DNA from 3 places in the Mycobacterium sp. ITM-2016-00318 genome. Region 2 is predicted to be linked to each of the others. Evidence: predicted binding sites of a transcription regulator. Region 2 holds the regulator's gene; each other region holds the start of a gene.

Region 1 (5,607 bases), 900 kb from region 2:
AGCGAGACAGACGCAGTCGGCGGAAGGCGAGAGGACAGGTCTAACGTGGCGGATTCCATAGACCCACGTGGCGTGGACGCCGTCATCCTCGTCGGCGGGCAGGGGACCCGGCTGCGGCCGCTCACCCTTTCGGCGCCCAAACCGATGCTGCCGACGGCCGGGCTCCCGTTTTTGACCCATCTGCTGTCGCGGATCGCCGCGGCCGGGATCGAGCACGTCATCCTCGGCACCTCCTATAAGGCGGGCGTCTTCGAGTCGGAGTTCGGTGACGGCTCGAAGCTGGGCCTGCAGATCACCTACGTGGTCGAGGAGGAGCCGATGGGCACCGGCGGCGCGATCGCCAACGTCGCCCACAAGCTGAGGCACGACACCGTGATGGTCTTCAACGGCGACGTGCTGTCGGGCGCCGACCTGGGAGCGCTGCTCACCACTCATCACGACCACGGCGCCGACGTCACCCTGCATCTGGTCCGCGTCGGCGACCCGCGGGCGTTCGGTTGCGTGCCCACCGATTCCGACGGAGTGGTCACCGCCTTCCTGGAGAAGACCGAGGATCCGCCGACCGACCAGGTCAACGCAGGCTGCTACGTGTTCAAGCGCAAGGTGATCGACCGTTTGCCCAAGGGCCGAGCGCTCTCGGTTGAGCGTGAGGTGTTCCCGCAACTGCTGGCAGAGGGCTACAAGCTGTGCGGGCACGTCGACGCCTCGTACTGGCGCGACATGGGGACGCCGGAGGATTTCGTCCGCGGCAGCTCCGACCTTGTTCGCGGCATTGCGCCGTCGCCTGCGCTGCACGGCCACCGTGGCGAGTCGCTGGTGCACGACGGCGCCGCGGTCGCCCCCGGGGCACTGCTGATCGGCGGCACCGTCGTCGGCAGGGGCGCCGAGATCGGTCCTGGCGCACGACTCGACGGCGCGGTGATCTTCGACGGGGTGCGCGTCGAAGCGGGATCGGTGATCGAACGGTCGATCATCGGTTTCGGCGCCCGCATCGGTCCGCGCGCCCTCATCCGCGACGGCGTGATCGGCGACGGCGCCGACATCGGCGCGCGGTGTGAACTGTTGCGCGGCGCCCGGGTGTGGCCGGGGGTGGCCATCCCCGACGGCGGCATCCGCTACTCGACCGACGTCTGACGAGCCGCCGCGGCGGCCAGCTGCGCCAGCCCGAAGTCGGTGCCATCGGGGAGCGTGGCGAGCGGCCACCAGCGCAGGTCCAAGGACTCGTCACTGCAGACGATCTCAGCGCCCTCAGGGGCGTGGGCGATGAATTGCAGGTCCAGGTGACGGGTCGGCACGCCGAGCGAACAGGTCACCGGATGCACGTGGATCGCCGCGATGGCGGGATCGACTGTCAGCCCTGCGATTCCGGACTCCTCCGAGGCTTCGCGCAGGGCGGCGGAGACGATATCGGCATCGCCGTCGTCGCAATGCCCTCCGAGCTGCAACCAGCGACCGACTCGGGGATGCAGCGTGAGCACCGCGTGCGTCGCGGTGTGGTCGAGCACCAGCGCCGAGGCCGTGATGTGACCCGGCGCGCACTCCCGCTTACAGGCGTCGTCGCGGGCCAGCACGAACGACAGCACCGCATGCCGCAGTGTGTCCTGCGCGGGGTCGGGCGCGTGCCACCCAGTCAGCGCTTCGACGACGGACTCGCGCAGCATCATTGTGCTCCTCGCGTGCGCAGCATCAATTGTGCTCCTCGCGTGCGCAGCATCAATTGTGCTCCTCGCGTGCGCAGCCCCGCCTTCACTTGCGCACCAGGAGCCCCTCGGTCGACGCCGGTTCCCGCGGACCCGACGGCTCCGCCGGGTACCCGACGGCGATAGCCCCAAGCGGTTCCCAGTCACTCGGCAGATTCAGCTCGGAGCGCACGAGATCAGCGGCGAATATCGTCGATCCGATCCAGCAGCTCCCCACCGCGCGGACCGCCAGCGCGACGAGCAGCGCCTGCACGGCGGCGCCAACCGCGACCGTGAACATGGTGTGCTCGGCGGCGGTCCGGTCCGCGTCGGGATAGCTGTGCGCGCCGTCCGGCACGAGGAACGGGATAACCAGTTCGGGTGCTTCGTAAAGGATCTGGCCGCGGCCGACCCGGCGCTCGAGGGCCTCGGCTGACACGCCGTCACTCGAAAGGTCGGCGCGCCACTTGTCCTTCATCCTGTCCAGCAGGCGGGTCCGGGTCGCGCTGTCGGCCAGCCACACGAACCGCACCGGGCGGGTGTGATGCGGGGCGGGCGCGGTGAGTGCCTCTGCGACGGCGTCCTCGATGATGCCGGGCGGGACGGGCTCGTCGCTGAATCGCCGGACCGAACGGCGCAACATCTGCGCCTGGCGCCGGCCCATCGCGAGCGACTCTTCGGTGCCGAGCCAGAACAGGTCTTCCTCGCCGGAACGCAGCAGTGTGTGCGCATTGGATCCGTTGTCGTGCAGGGACAGACCACGCACGACCGCGACGGGAATACCGGTCAGCTTGCCCTTGACCAGGTCGGCGGCCGCAGCGATCTCGTCGGCGACAGCGACCTCGGTGACGACGAGCTCATTGCCGTGCACATCGTGGCTACCCGCGTAACCGTGCAACACGGTCAGGCCCGCCGCGCCGATGGCGGCATCGATTTGGCCGTTGCGCCAGGCCCTGCCCATCGTGTCGGTGACGACAACGCCGACGGTCACGCCGAGCCGATCGCGCAGCCCGTCGCGCAGTGCCGCGGCGCTGCCGTCGGGATCCACAGGAAGCAGGGCGAGTTCGGTCGCGCCGACGTTTGAGCCGTCCACTCCTGCCGCGGCCTGCACGATGCCGAGGTTGTTCTCGGTGATCAGCGTGCGGCCCTTGCGCGCAAGTACTCTAACCGCCTCCTCGTCGATCAGCTTGCGGCGCAGCCTGTCTCGCTCTTCCGGGTCCTGCGGCGCCGCCACGATGCGGCCCTCGCATTTGGACAGCACCTTGCTGGTGACCACCACGACGTCGTCGTCGCGCAGCCACGGTGCGGCGGTGGCGAGCGCCGCGACGAGATCGTCGCCCGGCCGGAACTCGGGTAGCCCGGTCACCGGAAGCAATTCGACAGCGGCGGCAGCGCCGTGCTCGGTCACGGTTTGACTCCCGCCAGATCCAATCCCGCGCGGACCATTTCGGCCGTCACCGACGGATCGGTCATCAGCAGGGGTACCGACCGCACGTCGACTCCGGCGACCTCGGCGTCGTCGCCCTCGTGCACCAGCCAGCCGTCGAGAATGCCGACACCGGACCGAGCGCCGTAGTGGCTGCCGACGGCCTCCGAGGTGCTGGCCACCCCGATGACCGACAGGCATTCATCTGCCATGCCGCGCAACGGTTTTCCTGCGACGATGGGTGAGAAGCCGATGACCTGTGCCGATGTCGACCGAAGTGCTCCCCGGATGCCGGGGATCGCGAAGATGGAGCCGATGCTGACCACCGGGTTGGATGGTGCCAGCAGCACCACGTCGGCCGACGCGATCGCATCGGTGACACCGGGGCCCGCCGTGGCCTTGTCCGCGCCGACGAAAGCGAAGCTGTGCGTCGGCACCTGCGCGCGGTAGCGCACCCACCACTCCTGGAAGTGGATCGCCTTCCGGTCGCCGGTCGTGGGATCGGTGATGACGACGTGGGTTTCGCTGCGGTCGTCGCTGGCGGGCAGCAGGTGGGCGCCGGGGGACCAGCGCTTGCACAACGCCTCGGTGACCTCAGACAGCGGATAGCCCGCCCTAAGCATCTGACTGCGGACCAGATGGGTGGCGAGGTCTCGGTCGCCGAGGCCGAACCAGTCCGGCTGCACCCCGTAGGCCGCGAGCTCCTCCTTGGCATGCCAAGTCTCGTCGCGATGTCCCCACCCGCGCTCGGGATCGATTCCGCCGCCGAGGGTGTACATGCAGGTGTCCAGGTCCGGGCAGATGCGCACGCCGTACATCCATGCGTCGTCGCCGATGTTGACGACGGCAGAAAGCGAATGATCTTGTGGTTCCGCGCGTGCGAACTGCCCGAGGCCGAGCAGGTGCTGGACGCCCAACAGGAACCGCGCACCACCGACCCCGCCGACCAGAACGGTGACCTTCACACCGATCGACACTAGGCCTTGGGTCACGATGAGGTCTCGGCAGCCGCACTATATCGAACTGTGACAGACACGCCGGAGCTGGAATTTCGGCGGACACGCCGAATCGAGATAACGAGATGGTATGAAAATCGGTTCCAACGCTTGACCCCGGCAGCTAACAAGTGTGTAATCACACCAGTGTCATTTTTCGGTTGGCCGGCCGGTTCCGGTGTCGCAGACCGAGATTCGATCACTTGTTCGAATTGAAGAGGTCGCACATCTCCATCGTGGGACTCCATAGCGTTTCAGCGATACCTAGGTGAGGAGGGGGAAGATGTCTTTTGAGCAGGTCGATTTCGGCCACCACATTCGGTTCGAGAACCGCATGCTCGGCTTCGTAGACAACGTCCCGCACACCAATACCGGCCCGGCACCGATGACGTCCCTCGGACGTCCCCAACTGAGTTTGGTGCCGGAACGTCCGGAACTCGATGCCATTGCGCCGGCAACGCCGGACGACGAATGGCAGGAGCGCGCACTGTGTGCGCAGACCGATCCCGAGGCGTTCTTCCCCGAGAAGGGTGGCTCGACCCGGGAGGCCAAGCGCATCTGCCAGGGCTGCGAGGTGCGCGATGCGTGCCTTGACTACGCCCTGGCCCACGATGAGCGCTTCGGCATCTGGGGCGGCCTCTCCGAACGGGAGCGCCGCCGCCTCAAGCGCGGCATCATCTGAGCGCGCGACTCACTCGTCGTCGATCGAAGGGTCGATGACGGACGGTTCGACGCCCAGATACGTGGCCACCTGGGCCACAAGGACCTCATGCAGTAGATCGGCGAGCTCGATGGTGTCCTTCGCGCGGCGCTCGATCGGCTTGCGGAACAACACAATTCGCGCGCGAGTCGAGTTGCCGCGCACGTCCACGCCCGCGGGTATCAGCCGGGCAAGCGCGATCGGGCCGTCGGCCACCACCTCGGGTGGCCACTGAACGCTTTCAGGATCCTTGGGCGACATTCGCGGGATCTCGTCGACGGCGACGTCGAGTGTGCTCACCCGGTCCTGCCAGCGCCGTTCGATCGGCTCGTAGGCCTCCAGCACCGCCATGTCGAACCGCTCGGCCCGGCTGCGCCAGCCGGGCACGCTGGGTGGAAGCAGCGGGCCGCGCATGTCGCGGCCTCGGCGTGATCGCCGCAGATTCCGCTCGGCCACCTGAAGAACTGTAACGGTTGGAAGTCGGCGCACAGACCGCTGCGTGTCCGGTGCCCTGCGGGGTTTGTCCCGCGATAGCCTTCCGTTCGTGAATGTTCCCCGTCGCTGCTGCAGGCCCGGGTGTCCCCACTATGCGGTCGCGACATTGACGTTCGTCTACTCCGATTCCACGGCGGTGGTTGGTCCGCTTGCCACGGTCTCGGAGCCACATTCCTGGGACCTCTGCGTGAACCACGCGGGCCGGATCACCGCCCCGCGGGGCTGGGAACTCGTTCGCCACGCGGGGCCGCTGCCCGCCCATCCCGACGAAGACGACCTGATTGCTCTCGCCGAGGCCGTGCGCGAGGGGCG
Region 2 (5,607 bases):
CATCAACGCCGATCTGGTGATCGTGGTGGCCCAGACCGATCCCGAAAAGGGCGCGCAGGGCTTCTCCCTGCTGGTCGTCGAGCGGGACATGGAGGGCTTCGAACGCGGACGGAAACTGGACAAGATCGGGTTGGACGGACAGGACACCGCCGAGCTGTCGTTCACCGACGTGAAGGTGCCCGCCGAAAACCTGCTCGGCGAAGAGGGCATGGGCTTCATCTACCTGATGCAGAACCTGCCGCAGGAACGGTTGAACATCGCGGTCATGGCGGCCGCTGCCATGGAGGCCGTGCTGACCGAGACGCTGCAGTACACCAAGGAGCGCAAGGCCTTCGGCAAGCCGATCGGCAGCCAGCAGAACAGCCGCTTCCTGTTGGCCGAATTAGCCACGGATGCAACGGTTGTGCGCATCATGGTCGACGAGTTCATCCGCTTGCATCTGGACGGCAGGCTGTCCGCGGAGCAGGCTTCGATGGCGAAGTGGTACTCCACCGAGAAGCAGGTGCACCTCGTCGACCGCTGTCTCCAGCTGCACGGCGGTTACGGGTACATGAGGGAGTACAACGTTGCGCGGGCCTATCTGGACGCGCGGGTACAGACCATCTACGGCGGCACCACCGAGATCATGAAAGAGATCATCGGACGCTCGCTGGGCGTGTAGATCCACCCCGCAATCGCGGTTCGGCGAGAATCTCGGAAACCTATCGTTATCGTGTCTATCTGACGCACGGCAGGTGAACGCGCTAGTTTCAGGGGGACCTGGCCGTAACACGGGGAGGGTGGATGAGTGGGGAGCGTGCCCTGCTGAACTCCGTTTTCGGCCGCATAGCGGCTGCTGTACTGGCCGCGGTTGTGGCGCTCCTGCCGCTGTCGCCGTTGGCGGCGGCGACCCCGGAATCCGATGCCGCGGACGTGATCAACCAGGCCTACGACGCCAGTGGAGGCGTGGCGGGCCCGATGGGACCCAGCGACGGCGGCGTCTATCCCGTCGGCGGCGGCTTCGGACAGAACTTCGCGGGCGGCAAGATCCTGTTCACCCCCGACACCGGCGCCCATCCCATGACGGGCGCGATCCTGCAGAAATACGACTCGCTCGGCGGCGCCGCAGACGGAGACCTGGGTTTTCCCACCATCGACGAAGGCCCGGGCAAGGCTCCCGGCAGCCGCAACACCACGTTCAGCGCGGCCGACAAGCCCGTCATCTTCTGGACGCCGGACACCGGCGCACATGTCGTCAGGGGAGCGATCAACGCCGCCTGGGACAAACTCGGCGGGTCGGCGGGGATCCTGGGCGTACCGACCGAGGACGAGGTCTTCAGAGGAGACCTCGTATCGCAGAAGTTCACCGGCGGTGAACTCACCTGGAACCGGTCCAGTAAGGAGTTCACGACCGTGCCGCCCGATCTCGCGGGGCAGCTGGCCGGGCTGACCGTGCCCGACGACGCCACCTCGGCGATCAACGCCGCGCGCCGGGCCGCCGGCGGGCCGCTTGGGCCGCTCGGCGCCAAGCAGGGGCAGCAGTACTCGATCGGGCCCGACGGCGCGGGGCAGGACTTCACCGGCGGCAAGATCTTCTACAGCCCGGCCACCGGCGCCAATGTCGTCAGCGGCCAGGTCCTGAAAAAATACGAGTCCGTCGGTGGTCCGCAAAGCGACCTGGGACTTCCTACGAGCAACGAGGCCGACGGCGGTCTGAAGACCGGCAGTCGGGTCATCACATTCTCCGCCGAGGACAAGCCGCTGATCTTCTGGACGCCCGACTACGGGGCGTTCATCGTGCGGGGCGCGATGAACGCGGCCTGGGACAAACTCGGTGGCGCGATCGGTCCGCTCGGGCCTCCGGTGGCCGATCAGACGGACGACGGCAACGTCGTAGCCCAACGGTTCACCGGCGGCGAGATCTCCTGGGACAAGCAGAGCCAAAAGTTCAGCACTGAGCCGGCAAACCTGGCCTCGGGCCTGGCCGGCCTGACGGTACCGGGCTACGAACCGCCGGACGCCTCGAACGCCGCCGCGCCGAATTCCAATGAGCGCAACTGGCTCACCCCGTCATGGTGGTGGCTGCTGGCGGGCATCCCACTCCTGCTTGTGATCGGCCTGATCCTGGTTGCGACGCTGCGCAAACGGCGGGGCGGCGACGACGACGGGAAGGACCCGTTCGACTCCGAGTTTGAAACCGAATTCGAAGTCGACCGCAACCACGACACCACGGCCGAAGCCGAGGCCGTGCGACTCGCAGGATCCGACGAGTACGGCAGAGCGCGACTGGCCGAGAATTACGGGAGGCCTTCGGGCTCTGAGCCGTCTGGACTTGGCGAGGGCATTCGAGACCCGTTCGAGCAGTCCGCCTTCGACGAGTCGGACGATGACGGCGACGAGTTCTCCGAACTCGAACCCGAACCCGACGATTCCGTGACTGCTCCGACGCGAATCCCGGCGGAGGCGGATACGAATGCTGGCAGGCACTCGTCGGTGGAACCCGACGAGCCGCCTGCGGATATGGATGAGCCCGCTACGCCGCCTCCACCGCCCGACCCCGACAGCTCGGATCCGCCGGCAGCTCAGACCGCATTCCGACTACCGCTCGACGATCCGTATACGGCGCCTGTCGGGTATGCGATCAAGGCGGACACCAAATCTGGGATGTATTGGGGGCCGGAGAGCGACCTCTACGACCACATTCCGGCCGACGTCTACTTCATCAACGAGGAGTTCGCCCGCGCCAACGGGTTCGTCAAGGCCGACTGAGTGCAGGTTCAGATCTTGCGTATCACGGTGACGACCTTGCCGAGAACCGCTGCGTCATTGCCCGGAATCGGATCAAAGGCCGGGTTGTGCGGCATCAGCCACACCTGACCGCGGGTGCGCTTGAAGCTCTTGACCGTGGCCTCACCGTCGATCATCGCCGCGACGATATCGCCGTTGTCGGCGACGTTCTGCTGACGCACGACCACCCAGTCGCCGTCGCAGATGGCCGCGTCGACCATCGAGTCGCCGACCACCTTGAGCAGGAACAGCGACCCCTCGCCCACGAGTTCGCGGGGTAGCGGGAAGACGTCCTCCACGGCCTCCTCGGCCAGGATCGGACCGCCTGCCGCGATACGGCCGAGCACCGGGACGAATGTCGGCTCAGGCAGCGCGTCGGAACCCGCCACATCAGTGTTCACGATCGGCGTCACCATATCGTCGGCGCCACGGACGTCGACAGCGCGCGGGCGGTTCGGATCGCGGCGAAGGAAGCCCTTCTTCTCGAGTGTCCGAAGCTGATGGGCGACCGACGAGGTGGACGTCAGGCCCACTGCGTCGCCGATTTCCCGGATGCTGGGCGGATATCCGCGGCTGCTCACCGAGGCGCGGATGACCTGCAGGATCGTGCGCTGACGCTCGGTCAGGCCGCCGCCTGAGGCGTTCTTCTGAGTGTCCGTCCGGTCCTCGCTCATGGCGCTGAATGTAGTCCCCCGCGGTTCGATAATCAAACATGTGTTCGAGGCGTGTCGCGTTCCCTTGAGCGGGGGAAGCGCGACCGCCGCGAATTGTCGGTGGGCTGCTCTATCGTTTCGCAACAGTTCGATCACACGTTCTATTAATCGAACGGGTGATCGAGTACGGTTCGAACATAGGAGCGAACCAGCGAAGCGAAAGGCGAAGCAGATGACAGTTCTGGACACGCGAGAAGTCCTGGCAGGACCGGTCGTGCGGCGGCCTCAGCGCCCGCCTGCAGCGCGGCGTCCATACCGCACCCCGCAGAGCAGGCGGCGGCCGGCCGTTGCGCCGATGCGATACCGCGGTCCCGGTGTGGTGATGTCGCGGGCTTCCCACCGCAGGCGCCCGATCACCCCTGCCGCCACGGTCGGTCTGGCTCTGCTGGCCGCGCTGATCACGGTGTGGCTGGGTGTGGTGGCGCAGTTCGGCGGGGTCGTCGGCACTGCCGGCTCGTCGTCGCCGGTGCCGGACACGCTTTCTGTAGTCCAGGTACAGGCGGGGGAGACGCTCGCGCATGTCGCTCACCGGGTTGCCCCCGATGCGCCCGTCGCCCATGTCGTGGACCGCATCCGCGAACTCAACCAGCTCGAGTCCGCGTCGCTTGACGCCGGGCAGACCCTGATCGCCCCGGTCGGCTGAGCGTGTCATGCGCGATGAATCGCGCTGTCGCACAACGGCCATGATGCCGGCGCAGACCCGACAGGCCTCATTCCCGCGGACTTTCGCTTCCCGGCAGGGTGCAAAGGTACGCTCGGAGGCGTTCGATTCGGAAGTTTGTCGGCGCGGCGAAGGAGCAGTCATGCACTGTCCGTTCTGCCGCCATCCCGATTCCCGGGTCGTCGACTCGCGGGAAACCGACGAGGGCCAGGCGATCCGGCGTCGCAGGTCATGCCCTGAGTGCGGACGCCGGTTCACCACGGTGGAGACCGCCGTACTCGCGGTGGTGAAGCGCAGCGGGGTCACCGAGCCGTTCAGCCGCGAAAAGGTCATCAAGGGCGTGCGCCGGGCGTGCCAGGGCCGCGATGTCGACGATGACGCCCTGATGCTCTTGGCGCAGCAGGTGGAAGACGCCGTTCGCGCCACGGGCTCACCGGAAGTGGCGAGCCACGAAGTGGGGCTGGCCATCCTCGGCCCGCTCCGCGATCTCGACGAGGTCGCCTACCTGAGATTCGCTTCCGTGTACCGGTCGTTCTCGTCTGCCGACGATTTCGAACGCGAGATCGAGGCGTTGCGGGCTCATCGCGAGGTTCCGACGTCGGGCTGAGCGCGCAGCCGTCAGTCGATCTGCCGCGCCCCGTCGGTCACCACCCGACCCGCGACCCACACCCATCCGTCGGCACTCCACTGCGTCTTGATGACCGAGCCTTTGCCCTGGACGATAGTCAGGTCGCGGCTCAGGTGGTCGGTGATGCGAACGGCCGCCGCGCCCGTGGCCTCGTCCTCGGGTATGCCGAGACCGGGCGCGAACATCCGGGAGCGAAGGACGCCGTTGTCTTTGTCGGTCCACGTCCACAGGTAGTTCTCGACATCGTCGGGATAGTCGTCCGGTTCCGCCGCGAACAGCTCGTCGGTGGAGTCGAGCTCGTATATCGCGAACTCCGGCGCCCAACCGGCGCGCGCCCGGACGGCGGCGATGTCGTCGTCATAGCTCACCGCAACGACGCCGGCCGGCACCTGAAGTGTGCGGATCGGGCTGCCGATGTCGCGCAGCCACCACGACGCGCCGACGGTGGGGTGGCCGGCGAAGGGCAATTCGGTGGCGGGAGTGAAGATCCTGGCTTGTGCCGTCTTCGCGCCGGCCCTTGGAAGGTCGACGAATATCGTCTCGCTGTAACCGAGTGCGGTGGCGATCCGCTGTCGTTCAGCGGGTGCCACCGTCCTCGCGTCGACGACACCGAGCGGGTTGCCGAATTTCCCCTCCGCATCGGTGAAGACGCGCAGCACTGTCACGTCGATGGCCATGTGCCCGATGCTACGACGAACGCCGGCGGCGCACCTCAGGTGGCGCTGCGCTCGTCCGCGTCGATCGCGTCGAGGACCGCGACACGGGTGCCGATCGGGCCCGAGATCGTCTCGTCCCCGGCGCCGTCGCGCAGCAGGCCCCGCAACAACTCCTGGTCGTAG
Region 3 (5,607 bases), 110 kb from region 2:
ACCCGGAGATGACCGGCGACCGTCGCATCCACCGGCTGTTCGTCGACATGGTCACCGGCCGCGTCTGAACCCGCTACGCGGGTTCCTCGTTGCCGAACCATTCGTCGCCGCCCGAATCATCGAGGACCGTGAGCGTGGGGTTCCTGACGTAGGTGGCCCGATTGCCGCCGCCCTTGCGTGATTCGTACATCGCGTTGGTGGCGATCGACAAAAGCTCGTCGAGCACTTCGTGCGGCGGCAGCGCCACGAGCGGCTGCAGGGGGGTGGTCACCACCCCGATGCTGGCCGACAAATGCGACGGCGCACCGGCGATCGTGCCCCGGACTCGTTCGATCAGCGCGGACGCGTCGTTGCTCTCGAAGAGGTCGGCGATCACGAACTCCGAGTCGGCGATGTGTGCGAGCACGGCGTCGCGTCGCGCCGTTTCGCGCAGCCGTGCGGCGATCTCGACTCGAGCCCGGTTGGAGCCGGCAACGCCGGAGAACTCGCCAACCAAGGAGAAGCTGTCCAGATTGATCACGGAGATCGCCACGAACCGATCGTCGCCGCGGCTGCGCGAGGCCAGCAGCGTCGTCGCCTTCTCGTAGAAGCCTTCGCGGTTGAACATCCCGGTGAGCGGTTCGAAGTTCTCATGCAGGATGTCCGCGTCGACGAGCCAGATCGCGGCCCGGCCGGTCAGCGAGACGAACACGATGATGAAGCCGACCAACAGCACCGAGGAGACGGCGAAGGCGATGCTGAACGACGCCAGCCGAAAGGCCAGCACGGCGAGGGTGACGCCGGTGGCGATCCAGGTGATCGCCAGCCAACGCGTGGTGTGGAAAACGGCGGAGTAGATTGCCACGAGTGTGAATGCGGTCGCACCGAACAGGCCGCTCAGCGCATCGGTCTGGATCAGACACGAGACGGCAATACAGACCGCTCCCACGCATACACAAATCCGGGATTCGATGACCGTCGGCCAGCGGCCGCGCAGCCACAATGCAGCTAATCCCCAGCAACACACGGCGACAGCGACAGCCAAGAACCGGTTGACGGAGCCTTGGGGTCCGGTCGGGCTCCAGATCAGCGTCAGCGAGATGGCGCTCATCGCGAGAATCACCAGCGCAACGAGGCGACATGTCGTCTGCTGAAGGCCACGCGCGGCGAGGAAGGCGGTCAACCAGTAGTAGTGATCAAGGCCGCGCCACCATCTTTGCGCCGTGTTCATCGGCGACTGAAATGGCGGGGCGGAGGCACTCACGCAGAGTAGCAATTAGGCCAACGCACGATCGCGTCCGCCGGATTTGTTCGATCCGTTTCAGAGCCGGGCGCAGAAATTGCTCAGTCAATTCCCGCGCGTTTTTGGCGTTCGAGCCGGTCGATAACACGGCCGCCACGAAAACGGCCGTCGCGGTGCTGACGCCAGACGCGGCGCCGTTGGGCATAAACGTCCACGTAGACTCGTTGCTCGGACTTCATCTACCCCGAATCAGTAGTGAAAGAGGTAGTACACGCATGAGCGGCCATTCCAAGTGGGCCACCACCAAGCACAAGAAGGCGATCATCGATGCCCGGCGAGGCAAGAACTTCGCCAAGCTGATCAAGAACATCGAGGTGGCGGCGCGGACCGGCGGCGGGGACCCGACGGGCAATCCGACGCTGTATGACGCCATCCAGAAGGCCAAGAAGAACTCGGTGCCCAACGACAACATCGAGCGGGCGCGCAAGCGCGGTGCGGGCGAGGAGGCCGGCGGCGCGGACTGGCAGAACATCACCTACGAGGGCTACGGACCCAACGGCGTCGCGGTGCTCGTCGAGTGCCTCACCGACAACCGCAACCGCGCCGCGGGCGAAGTACGCGTCGCCATGACACGCAACGGCGGCAACATGGCCGACCCCGGCTCGGTGTCCTACCTGTTCTCCCGCAAGGGTGTCGTCACGCTCGAGAAGAACGGCCTGACGGAGGACGACGTGCTCACCGCTGTGCTCGAAGCGGGTGCCGAGGAGATCGACGATCTGGGCGAGAGCTTCGAAATCATCTGCGAACCGGGTGATCTGGTGGTGGTTCGCACGGCGCTGCAGGATGCGGGCATCGACTACGAATCCGCCGAGGCCGGGTTCCAGCCGTCGGTGTCCGTGCCGCTGGACGCCGACGGTGCGCGCAAGATCATGAAGCTCGTCGATGCGCTCGAGGACAGCGACGACGTCCAGGATGTCTTCACCAACGCCGACATCCCGGACGAAGTGCTCGCGCAGATCGAGGACTGATCGTCAGCGCTGAGACTGCAACGACGCAGGCCGTCACTCGAACTTCTTCTGCCTCAGCGCAGTCTCAACGCGTCCTCGCGGTCGGGCGAGCAGAGAAGACGGCGTGTCTTTTCCAGGTCACGTCGGTCAACCACGCTAGGCTGCCGTCGAACAGGTGTTCACTCAAGAGGTGGTTGCGTGCGCGTTATGGGTGTCGATCCCGGGCTGACGCGCTGCGGGCTTTCCGTCATCGAAAGCGGAAAGGGCCGGCAGGTCATCGCGCTCGACGTGGATGTCGTGCGCACGCCGTCGGACCTGCCGCTGCATCGGCGCCTGCTGGTTATCAGTGACGCGGTCGATCACTGGATGGACACCCACTGCCCCGACGTGGTGGCGATCGAGCGAGTGTTCTCTCAGCAGAACGTGTCCACGGTGATGGGCACCGCGCAGGCGGGCGGGGTGGTGGCGCTGGCCGCCGCCAAGCGCGGCATCGACGTCCATTTCCACACCCCCAGCGAAGTGAAGGCCGCGGTCACCGGCAACGGCAACGCCGACAAGGCTCAGGTCACGGCGATGGTGACCAGAATCCTCACGCTGCAGACCAAGCCGACACCCGCGGACGCGGCGGACGCGTTGGCACTCGCCATCTGCCACTGTTGGCGCGCACCGATGCTGGCACGGATGGCGGCGGCCGAAGCGATGGCCGCGCAACAGCAGAAGAAATACCGGGCACGACTCAAGGCGGCACGATGATCGCATCCATACGCGGTGAAGTCCTCGACGTGGCACTCGATCACGCCGTCATCGAGGCGAGCGGGGTCGGCTACCGCATCAACGCGACGCCGTCGACGCTGTCCACGCTGCGGCGGGGGACCGAAGCCCGACTGGTCACCGCGATGATCGTGCGCGAGGACTCGATGACGCTGTACGGCTTCGCCGATGCCGACGCACGCGACCTGTTCACGACCCTGCTCTCGGTTTCCGGTGTCGGGCCGAAGATCGCACTGGCCACGCTGGCCGTGCACGACGCACCCGCACTGCGACAGGCACTGGCCGACAGCGACGTCACCGCCTTGACCAGGGTGCCGGGGATCGGCAAGCGCAGCGCCGAACGGATGGTGCTCGAACTGCGGGACAAGGTCGGCGCTGTGGGGGCTGCCGTGGGGTTGCCCTCCGTCAACGGCCATGCGGTACGCGGTCCGGTGGTGGAAGCCCTTGTCGGACTTGGCTTTGCGCTCAAACACGCCGAGGAGGCCACCGACAAGGTGTTGGCCAACGAGCCGGAGGCGACGCAGTCGACGGCGTTGCGATCGGCCCTCTCGATGCTGGGTAACAAGTCATGAGTCGCTTCACCGAGGACGACGAGGGCGAACACGACGAGCGTGACGTCTCGGCCGCGCTGACCGTCGGCGAAGGCGATATCGACGCAAGCCTTCGGCCGCGGTCGCTCGGCGAGTTCATCGGACAGCCCCGGGTGCGCGAGCAATTGCAGCTCGTCATCGAGGGCGCCAAGAATCGCGGCGGCACACCGGATCACATTCTTCTGTCCGGCCCGCCGGGGCTCGGCAAGACGTCGCTGGCGATGATCATCGCCGCGGAACTGGGCTCGGCACTGCGGGTGACGTCGGGTCCCGCGCTCGAGCGGGCCGGCGACCTGGCGGCGATGCTGTCCAACCTCGTTGAAGGCGACGTGCTGTTCATCGACGAGATCCATCGCATCGCCCGGCCCGCCGAGGAGATGCTGTACCTCGCCATGGAGGACTTTCGCGTCGACATCATCGTCGGGAAAGGCCCTGGCGCAACGTCGATTCCGCTCGACGTCGCACCCTTCACCCTTGTCGGGGCCACCACCCGGTCGGGTGCGCTGACCGGTCCGCTGCGTGACCGGTTCGGCTTCACCGCCCACATGGATTTCTACGAGCCCGCCGAGCTGGAGCGCGTCCTGACGCGTTCGGCGGGCATTTTGGGCATCGAGCTGGGGTCGGAGGCCGGAGCCGAAATCGCCCGGCGGTCAAGGGGAACGCCACGGATCGCCAACCGGCTGCTGCGCAGGGTGCGGGACTACGCCGAGGTTCGGGCCGACGGGGTGATCACGCGCGATATCGCGAAGTACGCGCTCGAGGTCTACGACGTCGACGAGCTCGGCCTTGACCGACTGGACCGTGCCGTGTTGTCGGCGCTGACCCGCAGCTTCGGCGGCGGCCCTGTCGGGGTGTCGACGCTCGCGGTCGCGGTCGGCGAGGAAGCCACCACGGTCGAGGAGGTGTGCGAGCCGTTCCTGGTGCGCGCCGGAATGCTCGCGCGCACGCCACGAGGCCGGGTCGCCACGGCGCAGGCGTGGACGCACCTCGGGATGAGCCCGCCCAGCGGAATGACCGGGCTGGGACAGCAGGGGCTGTTCGAATAGGAGGCGCGATGCTCACCGCAGCTGTGATTTTCGCGGCACTCGCCGCGCTGCTGCACGTCTACATCTTCGTGATGGAGTCTTTGACATGGACGTCGCCGCGCACCCGCGCGACGTTCGGCACCACGGCCGAGGAGGCCGAGACCACCAAACTGCTTGCGTTCAACCAGGGTTTCTACAACTTGTTCCTGGCCATCGTGTCCGCGGTCGGCATCGTGGCGATATGTCTGGGGCACACCACCGTCGGTGCCGCGCTGACCTTCGCAGGCGTCGGGTCGATGCTCGCGGCGGCGGCGGTGCTGCTCGCTTCATCGCCCGACAAGGCGCGGGCCGCTATCACGCAAGGAGTCTTCCCGCTGGTCGCGGTGGTTCTCCTTGCGGTGGCTGTTGCGACGTAGATCAGAGCAGCCCGAGCAGCTCCAGGTCGTCGCGTGCTTCACGATGATCTCCGGCGTCCCGAACGGCCTGTCTATCGGCTGTGAATCGCGCTCCGGTCGGCGTGCCGCGTCTGGTTCCCGCCGGCCCGTTTCGCGACGTACATCGCGCTGTCGGCGGCTTCGACCAACTGCTCGATGACGGCTCTGGCGTCGAGAGTGGCTGAGCCGATCCGGGTGACGCTGGCAACACCGACACTCGCCGTCGCGCCCCAGGGGATCTCTGCGACGGCTTCCCTCAGACGTTCCGCGATCGTGTGGGCCTCGCCGGACTGGATCATCTCCGCGATCAGGAACTCCTCGCCGCCGACTCGGGCGACAACGGCACGCCCGCTGGTGGCGTGCCGCAGTTTGTCGGCGACTGCGGCGAGGATGCGGTCGCCGGTGGTATGCCCCCTGGTGTCGTTGACCTCTTTGAAGCGGTCGAGATCCAGCATGATCAGCGACAGGAACGGCGCGGCGGCATCGTTCGACGCATAGATGAGTTCGCTCGCCGATCGGCGACATGGCGGGAGAGTTGTAGTTGACGCAGGACAAGAC

The links. Region 2 encodes LexA, which represses DNA repair genes until DNA is damaged. Its sites were predicted from a motif close to CGAACANNTGTTCG; they were not measured.
Region 1: a site for LexA is predicted at 4,297-4,310, ahead of cofD (2-phospho-L-lactate transferase). Genes of this name have one in related genera too.
Region 3: a site for LexA is predicted at 2,398-2,411, ahead of ruvC (crossover junction endodeoxyribonuclease RuvC). Genes of this name have one in related genera too.

What each region holds. Positions count from the first base shown of each region.
Region 1 covers NZ_CP134400.1:1,389,821-1,395,427, forward strand. Annotated here, with positions in the region: gene C6A82_RS06745 (glycosyltransferase family 2 protein) at 1-44, shown strand, start outside; gene C6A82_RS06750 (NDP-sugar synthase) at 58-1,134, shown strand; gene C6A82_RS06755 (NUDIX hydrolase) at 1,116-1,664, opposite strand; gene C6A82_RS06760 (coenzyme F420-0:L-glutamate ligase) at 1,747-3,111, opposite strand; gene cofD (2-phospho-L-lactate transferase) at 3,084-4,070, opposite strand; gene C6A82_RS06770 (WhiB family transcriptional regulator) at 4,516-4,782, shown strand; gene C6A82_RS06775 (metallopeptidase family protein) at 4,792-5,214, opposite strand; gene C6A82_RS06780 (DUF3499 domain-containing protein) at 5,345-5,607, shown strand, end outside.
Region 2 covers NZ_CP134400.1:2,287,540-2,293,146, forward strand. Annotated here, with positions in the region: gene C6A82_RS11095 (acyl-CoA dehydrogenase family protein) at 1-661, shown strand, start outside; gene C6A82_RS11100 (LGFP repeat-containing protein) at 784-2,748, shown strand; gene lexA (transcriptional repressor LexA) at 2,757-3,440, opposite strand; gene C6A82_RS11110 (LysM peptidoglycan-binding domain-containing protein) at 3,652-4,122, shown strand; gene nrdR (transcriptional regulator NrdR) at 4,283-4,747, shown strand; gene C6A82_RS11120 (PhzF family phenazine biosynthesis protein) at 4,759-5,445, opposite strand; gene C6A82_RS11125 (alpha/beta fold hydrolase) at 5,481-5,607, opposite strand, start outside.
Region 3 covers NZ_CP134400.1:2,393,944-2,399,550, forward strand. Annotated here, with positions in the region: gene pdxT (pyridoxal 5'-phosphate synthase glutaminase subunit PdxT) at 1-68, shown strand, start outside; gene C6A82_RS11715 (GGDEF domain-containing protein) at 74-1,210, opposite strand; gene C6A82_RS11720 (YebC/PmpR family DNA-binding transcriptional regulator) at 1,498-2,250, shown strand; gene ruvC (crossover junction endodeoxyribonuclease RuvC) at 2,428-2,982, shown strand; gene ruvA (Holliday junction branch migration protein RuvA) at 2,979-3,572, shown strand; gene ruvB (Holliday junction branch migration DNA helicase RuvB) at 3,569-4,636, shown strand; gene C6A82_RS11740 (DUF1304 domain-containing protein) at 4,645-5,031, shown strand; gene C6A82_RS11745 (GGDEF domain-containing protein) at 5,103-5,504, opposite strand.